2 regions of the Arthrobacter sp. NPDC058097 genome follow, and region 2 is predicted to be linked to the other one. Evidence: riboswitches for the same ligand, from Rfam matches in the RefSeq annotation. Region 2 holds a riboswitch; the other holds the start of a gene.
What was found. A riboswitch is a leader RNA that binds a small molecule or an ion and turns the genes downstream of it on or off. The one in region 2 is predicted to bind glycine.

Region 1: it holds a riboswitch for glycine, as region 2 does, so the genes downstream of both, gcvP (aminomethyl-transferring glycine dehydrogenase) here and gcvP (aminomethyl-transferring glycine dehydrogenase) in region 2, are expected to answer to the same signal.

What each region holds. Positions count from the first base shown of each region.
Region 1 is NZ_JBHVSZ010000021.1:25,578-28,984, forward strand. It holds gene ACFVTE_RS23705 (MFS transporter) at 1-1,037, opposite strand, end outside; gene ACFVTE_RS23710 (TetR/AcrR family transcriptional regulator) at 1,111-1,650, shown strand; glycine riboswitch at 1,751-1,849, shown strand; gene gcvP (aminomethyl-transferring glycine dehydrogenase) at 2,039-3,407, shown strand, end outside.
Region 2 is NZ_JBHVSZ010000001.1:578,146-581,552, forward strand. It holds gene cycA (D-serine/D-alanine/glycine transporter) at 1-865, opposite strand, end outside; glycine riboswitch at 1,014-1,111, opposite strand; glycine riboswitch at 1,317-1,417, shown strand; gene gcvP (aminomethyl-transferring glycine dehydrogenase) at 1,564-3,407, shown strand, end outside.

The DNA of each region.
Region 1 (3,407 bases), on a different contig from region 2:
CGGACCTTACGGACCAGCGGAACCACCAGCAGGCCCGCCACCACGGTGGCCGTCAGGGCCGGCAGCATGGCGGTGCCGGACTCCGACGGGGACATTCCCTCGAGCAGTTGCAGGTGCTGGGCCAGGAACAGGATGAAGCCGTTGTAGGAGAACAGGGCCAGGATGTTCGCCGTAATCGCCGTGCTAAACACGCGGTTCCGGAACAGCGACATATCCAGCAGCGGGGACCTGCCCGCCAGCGGGGACGCGAGGGCATGCTGGCGGCGGACGAACACGAGGCCCATGGCCAGTCCAAACGCCAGAACTCCAAACGACGTCACGCCCGCGCCATGTGTGGCCAGTTCCTTGATGCCGTAGACCACCGGCACCATGGTCAGCATGGACAGCGCCACGCTGGCCAGATCCACGCGCCCGGGATTCGGGTCCCTGGATTCGGAAATGAGGAACCTGCCCAGAACCAGCGGCGGCAGCATGATGGGCACGGCCACGAGCAGGACGGCGCCCCACCAGAAATGCTCCACCAGCCAGCCGCCAAAAATCGGGCCCAGCGCTGCGCCGCCGGAGAAACCCGCGGCCCAGATGGCCACGGCCAGCCGCCGCCTGCCCGGCTCCCGGAAGATGTTGCGGATCAGCGACAGCGTGGACGGCATGAGCATGGCGCCGAAGAATCCGAGGGCCGCGCGGCCGGCGATGAGCCATTCGGCGCTGGGCGCGAAGGCCGATGCAGCGGAGACCGCCGCAAAGCCCGAAATGCCCACCAGCAGCAGCCGCCGGCGGCCGATCCTGTCGCCGAGACTGCCCATCGCCACCAGGAGCCCGGCGAGGACCAGGGCATAGGCATCCACCACCCATAAAAGCTGCACGCCCGTGGGGTCGAGGCTGCGGGCGATCGCCGGAAGTGCGAACGTCAGCGCGGTGTTGTCCACGGCCACCAGGAGGACCGGGAACATGAGCAGGGCCAGGGCGAACCAGTCGCGCACGCCGCCACTGCTGGCCTGGGCTGCGGAAGTGCGCTCCGCGGAAAGGGCTGGGTGCATGGTCATGAGTTAACTATACCGTCCAGACGGTACAGTTATAAGCCTGCGCTCGGAACCGGGCATGATTGAAGCCATGCCCAGAAAACCCGTCGCGCGCGGCGCAGTCCTCGATGCGTTTGAATCCCTGCTGATCGAGGTGGGGGAGCGTGCCGCCACGCTTGATGCCGTGGCCGCCCGCGCGGGCGTATCCAAGGGCGGGCTCCTCTACCACTTTCCGAACAAGGAAGCGCTGATTGGTGTCCTGCTGGACCGGCTCGATGAGTTCGCGGAGGCGGATGCGCAGGCCATGGCTGCGGCCGCCGAGGGTGCGGCCGCCTACTTCATCAAGTCGTCCGTCTGGGCGGACACCCCGCTGGACCGTGCCATCGTCGCCGCAACGCGGCTCGCCGAGGTGGCTCACGAGGAGACCCGCCGCCGGTTCGCCCACATCCAGCAGCGGTGGCTGGACGAGATCGCACGCGACGTGGGCCCGGGCCTGGCCAAGGCCGTCCTGTACATGGGTGACGGACTCTACTTCAATGCCATGCTGTCCATCGGGCCGGCAGCGACGCCGTCCGAGACGGCGGCCGACGTCGAAAGCCTCCTTGCCGCGCTTGACCGGCTCAGGGCGTGAGCGGCGTGTGCCAGCCCACGCTGCCACAGTTTGCAGACGCGTTCCCGGCGTAGGACAATAGCCTCTGTGACAGCTGTCACCGCTCAATTGAATAAGCCTTTGATCTGCGGCGGGAGAGTCCTGCAAGTAGGTACAAGCAGGCGCCGTAGGAGCAAAACCTCCCCAGGAATCTCTCAGGCCCACGTACCGCCGCGGCAAGGCAACTCTGGAAAGCAGCAGGCTGCCCGCCCGCCATGTTCCGCCCTCGTGCGGACGGTTCAGGGCATGCTGTGCTCACCGACGGTGCAAGCGGTGCTGTGCGAAAGTGCAGCAGCGCGGAAACTCTCAGGTCCAATACAGAGCGGGGAGGAACCCGAATCAATGTGGCGTACCCTGCGTCGCCTTAGTTATGGAGTTCCTTTTGACCGTTAATTCAGCCTCCTCGTCCTTCGTCGACCGGCATATCGGCGCCCGCCGCCAGGCCGACGTCGAAGCCATGCTCAAGGCCGTCGGCTACGACACCATCGACGCGCTGGTTGATACGGCGGTGCCGAATGACATCCGCCAGGACTCCGCGCTGGAGCTCGCTCCGGCGCTGAGCGAGGTTGAAGCCCTCGCCGAACTCCGCAAGCTCGCGGCCAAGAACAAGACCGCTGTCCAGATGATCGGCCAGGGCTACTACGACACCGTGACGCCCCCGGTGATCCGCCGCAACATCCTTGAAGCACCGGCCTGGTACACCGCCTACACGCCGTACCAGCCCGAGATCTCGCAGGGCCGGCTCGAAGCCCTGCTGAACTTCCAGACGATGGTCCAGGACCTGGTGGGCCTGCCCATCGCCAACGCCTCACTGCTGGATGAAGCCACCGCCGTGGCCGAGGCCGTGCTCCTGATGCGCCGTGCCAACAAGAACAAGGCTGCCCACGACGGCAAGACCGTCCTGGATGCGGACTGCCTGCCGCAGACCATCGCCATCGTCAAGGGCCGCGCCGAGGCCCTCGGCTTCGAGGTTGAGGTCGCCGACCTTTCCCAGGGACTGCCCGATGGCGACATCAACGGCGTCGTCCTCCAGCAGCCCGGTGTCTCCGGCCGCGTCTTCGACCACAGCGAGGTCATCGCCGCCGCCAAGGAACGCGGCGCGCTGGTGACGGTGGCAGCCGACCTGCTGGCCCTGACCCTGATCACCCCTCCGGGCGAGCAGGGCGCGGACATTGCCGTCGGATCCGCCCAGCGCCTGGGCGTGCCGCTGTTCTTCGGCGGCCCGCACGCGGCGTACATGGCCGTACAGAAGGGGCTCGAGCGCTCGCTGCCCGGCCGCCTCGTAGGTGTCTCCAAGGACTCCGCCGGTGTTCCGGCCTACCGTCTGGCGCTGCAGACCCGCGAGCAGCACATCCGCCGCGAGAAGGCCACGTCCAACATCTGCACCGCCCAGGCACTGCTGGCCATCGTCGCCTCCATGTACGCCGTCTACCATGGCCCGGAGGGCCTGAAGGCGATCGCCGAAACCGCCCACGGCCACGCGAAGACGCTCGCCGCGTCGCTCAAGGCCGCCGGCCTGGACGTTCTCCACACCAGCTTCTTCGACACCGTGACGGTATCCGTGCCGGGCAAGGCCGCCGGCATCATCGCCGCCGCCGAGCAGAAGGGCATCAACCTCCGCAGCATCGACGCCGACACCGTCGGCATCTCCGCCGATGAAACCACGACGTCGGCCATCGTGGCCGAACTTCTCGCCGCCTTCGGTGCCAAGGCAGTGGAGGCGACGGACGGTTTTGCCC
Region 2 (3,407 bases):
GCGAGAACATCGCGATGAACGGACTGTGGCCGGCGGCGAACTGGGTCCAGGGCGTGACGGACATCAGGATGATGAGGGCGCCCACGTAGAAGAGCAGCACGCGCACCGGGATGGAGTTGATGGCCTTGGGGAGGTTCTTCTCGGGGTTCTTGGCCTCGGCGGCGGTGGTGCCCACCAGTTCAATCCCCACGAACGCGAACACGGCAATCTGGAAACCGGCCCCGAAGCCCATGAATTCGTTGGGGAAGAAGCCGCCGTGGCTCCACAGGTTGGTGAAGCTGGCCTGCCCGGCGTCGCTTTGGAACCCGGTGAGGATCATGAACATGCCCACCACGATCAGTGCGGCGATGGCGATGATCTTGATGAGGGCAAACCAGAATTCGGTCTCGCCGAATGCCTTGACGGTGGTGAGGTTCAGCAGCAGCAGGATGGCCACGGTGGCCAGGCCCGGGATCCAGAGCGGCAGTCCCGGCCAGAGCTCCCGGGAGTACCCTGCGATGGCGATGACGTCCGCGATTCCGGTGATCACCCAGCAGAACCAGTAGGTCCAGCCGGTGAAGAACCCTGCCCACGGGCCCAGCAGGTCGGCGGCGAAATCGCTGAAGGACTTGTAGTTCAGGTTGCTCAGCAGCAGCTCGCCCATGGCGCGCATGACGAAAAAGAGCATGAAGCCGATGATCATGTACACGAAGATCACGGACGGCCCGGCCGCGGAGATGGTCTTGCCGGAGCCCATGAACAGGCCCGTGCCAATGGCGCCGCCGATGGCGATGAGCTGGATGTGCCGGTTGCTCAGCTGCCGTTCCAGGCGGGGAGCCTCGGTGGCTGACGAACCGGTTGGGGAGGCAGGAGGATGAATCGTCATAAGGAACTCCATCGTTCAAGTGGCCTTGGTTGGCCACACTGATTCGGTTCCTCCCCGCTCTGTATGGGACCTGAGAGATTCCGCGGACATGGTCTTCCGCTTGCACCGTCGGTGAGACAGGACGTGCCTGCCTGCTTTCCAGAGTTGCCTCGCCGCGGCGGTACGTGGGCCTGAGAGTTTCCTGGGGAGGGTTTGCTCCTACGGCGCCTGCTGAACGTACCGGCAGGGCTCTCCCGCCGCAGATCGTAAGCATTTTCAGTTATGTCGAGAAAAAATCTAGGCGTCCCGGCGGCGGCCGCCGTTCCGGCCCGCGCCGGTCGGCGTAGCCCCGCTGGCCACCGGATCAGTGTGGTCTCGGTCACGAAGAAATGTCAAACGGGGTCCGGATTTGGCCCGGACGGAATTGTGCTGTAACTTGTGAGCCGAATCACCCCACATCTTCATAGCCTTTCGAACCGTGGCGGGAGAGTCCTCCCAGTCATTCACCGGGCAGGCGCCGTAGGAGCAAATCCTCCCCAGGAATCTCTCAGGCCCCCGTACCGCCGCGGCTAGGCAACTCTGGAAAGCAGCTCGGGTAACCGGGCTCACCGACGGTGCAAGGGGAGCCACGTCCGCGGAATCTCTCAGGTCCAATACAGAGCGGGGAGGAACCCAATCCATGCCGTGCCACCAGTGGCCGGCCAGACCTGGAGTTCCTCATGACGATTCAATCGCTTCCATCAACGTTTGCCGACCGGCATATCGGCGCCCGCCGCCAGGCCGATATCGACACCATGCTCAAGAACGTCGGCTACGACTCGGTCGATGGCCTCGTTGATACCGCCGTCCCGGCATCCATCCGCCAGGAGAATGCCCTCCGGCTCACCGCAGCACTGAGCGAAGTCGAGGTTCTGGCCGAGCTCCGCCGCCTGGCCGCCAAGAACAAGACCGCCGTGCAGATGATCGGCCAGGGCTACTACGACACGGTGACCCCGCCGGTGATCCGCCGCAACGTCCTGGAAGCACCGGCCTGGTACACCGCCTACACCCCGTACCAGCCGGAGATTTCCCAGGGCCGGCTCGAGGCCCTGCTGAACTTCCAGACCATGGTCCAGGACCTGACCGCGCTGCCGGTCGCCAACGCTTCCCTGCTGGACGAAGCCACCGCCGTGGCCGAGGCCGTGCTCCTGATGCGCCGGGCCAACAAGAACGCAGGGGCCAAAGACGGCAAGACGGTCCTGGACGCCGACTGCCTCCCCCAGACCATCGCCATCGTCAAAGGCCGCGCCGAGGCCCTTGGCTTTGAGGTGGAGGTCGCGGACCTGACCCAGGGACTGCCAGACGGCGACCTCAACGGCGTCGTCCTCCAGCAGCCCGGCGTTTCGGGTCGGGTCTGGGACCAGTCGGGCGTCATCGCCGCCGCGAAGGAACGCGGAGCCCTGGTGACGGTGGCAGCCGACCTGCTGGCCCTCACCCTCATCACGCCTCCCGGCGAGCAGGGAGCCGACATCGCCGTCGGAACCGCCCAGCGCTTCGGCGTGCCGCTGTTCTTCGGCGGCCCGCACGCTGCCTTCATGGCGGTGCGCACCGGCATGGAGCGCACGCTCCCGGGCCGCATCGTGGGCGTCTCGAAGGACAACGCCGGAGCCCCCGCCTACCGCCTGGCGCTGCAGACCCGCGAGCAGCACATCCGCCGCGAGAAGGCCACGTCCAACATCTGCACCGCCCAGGCGCTGCTCGCCATCGTGTCCTCCTTCTACGCCGTCTACCACGGCCCCGACGGCCTGAAGGCGATCGCCGAGACTGTCCACACCAACGCCCGCGTCCTCGCCACCGCACTCAAAACGGCCGGCCGCGAACTCGTCAGCGAGTCCTTCTTCGACACCCTGACCGTGCGCGTGCCCGGCAAGGCCACGAAGGTCATCACCGCGGCAGAGGCCCGCGGGATCAACCTGCGCCTCATCGACGCGGACACCGTGGGTGTGTCCGTTGATGAGACGACGACGGCGGACGTGCTGTCCGCGGTGGCCGTCGCCTTTGGCGCCGGTCCCGTGGGTGACGCTGCGGGCTTGGAACTTCCCGAAGCCGTATTGCGCACGTCCGACTACCTCGAGCACCCCGTGTTCAACACGCACCGGTCCGAGACCCAGCTGATGCGCTATATCCGCAAGCTTTCGGACCGCGACCTGGCCCTGGACCGCACCATGATCCCGCTGGGTTCCTGCACCATGAAGCTGAACGCGACGGCGGAGATGGAGGCCATCTCCTGGCCGGAGTTCGCCTCGATCCACCCGTTCGCCCCGGATTCCCAGACCGAGGGCTGGCGCGAACTGATCGCCGACCTCGAGGCGCAGCTGACCGAGATCACCGGCTACGACCAGGTGTCCATCCAGCCGAACGCCGGTTCCCAGGGCGAGCTGGCCGGGCTGCTGGCGATCCGCGGCTACCACCTGTCCCGCGGCGACGACCAGCGCAACGTCTGCCTGATCCCGGCCTCCGCGCACGGCACCAACGCGGCCTCGGCCGTGCTGGCCGGCATGAAGGTGGTCGTGGTGGCTACCGC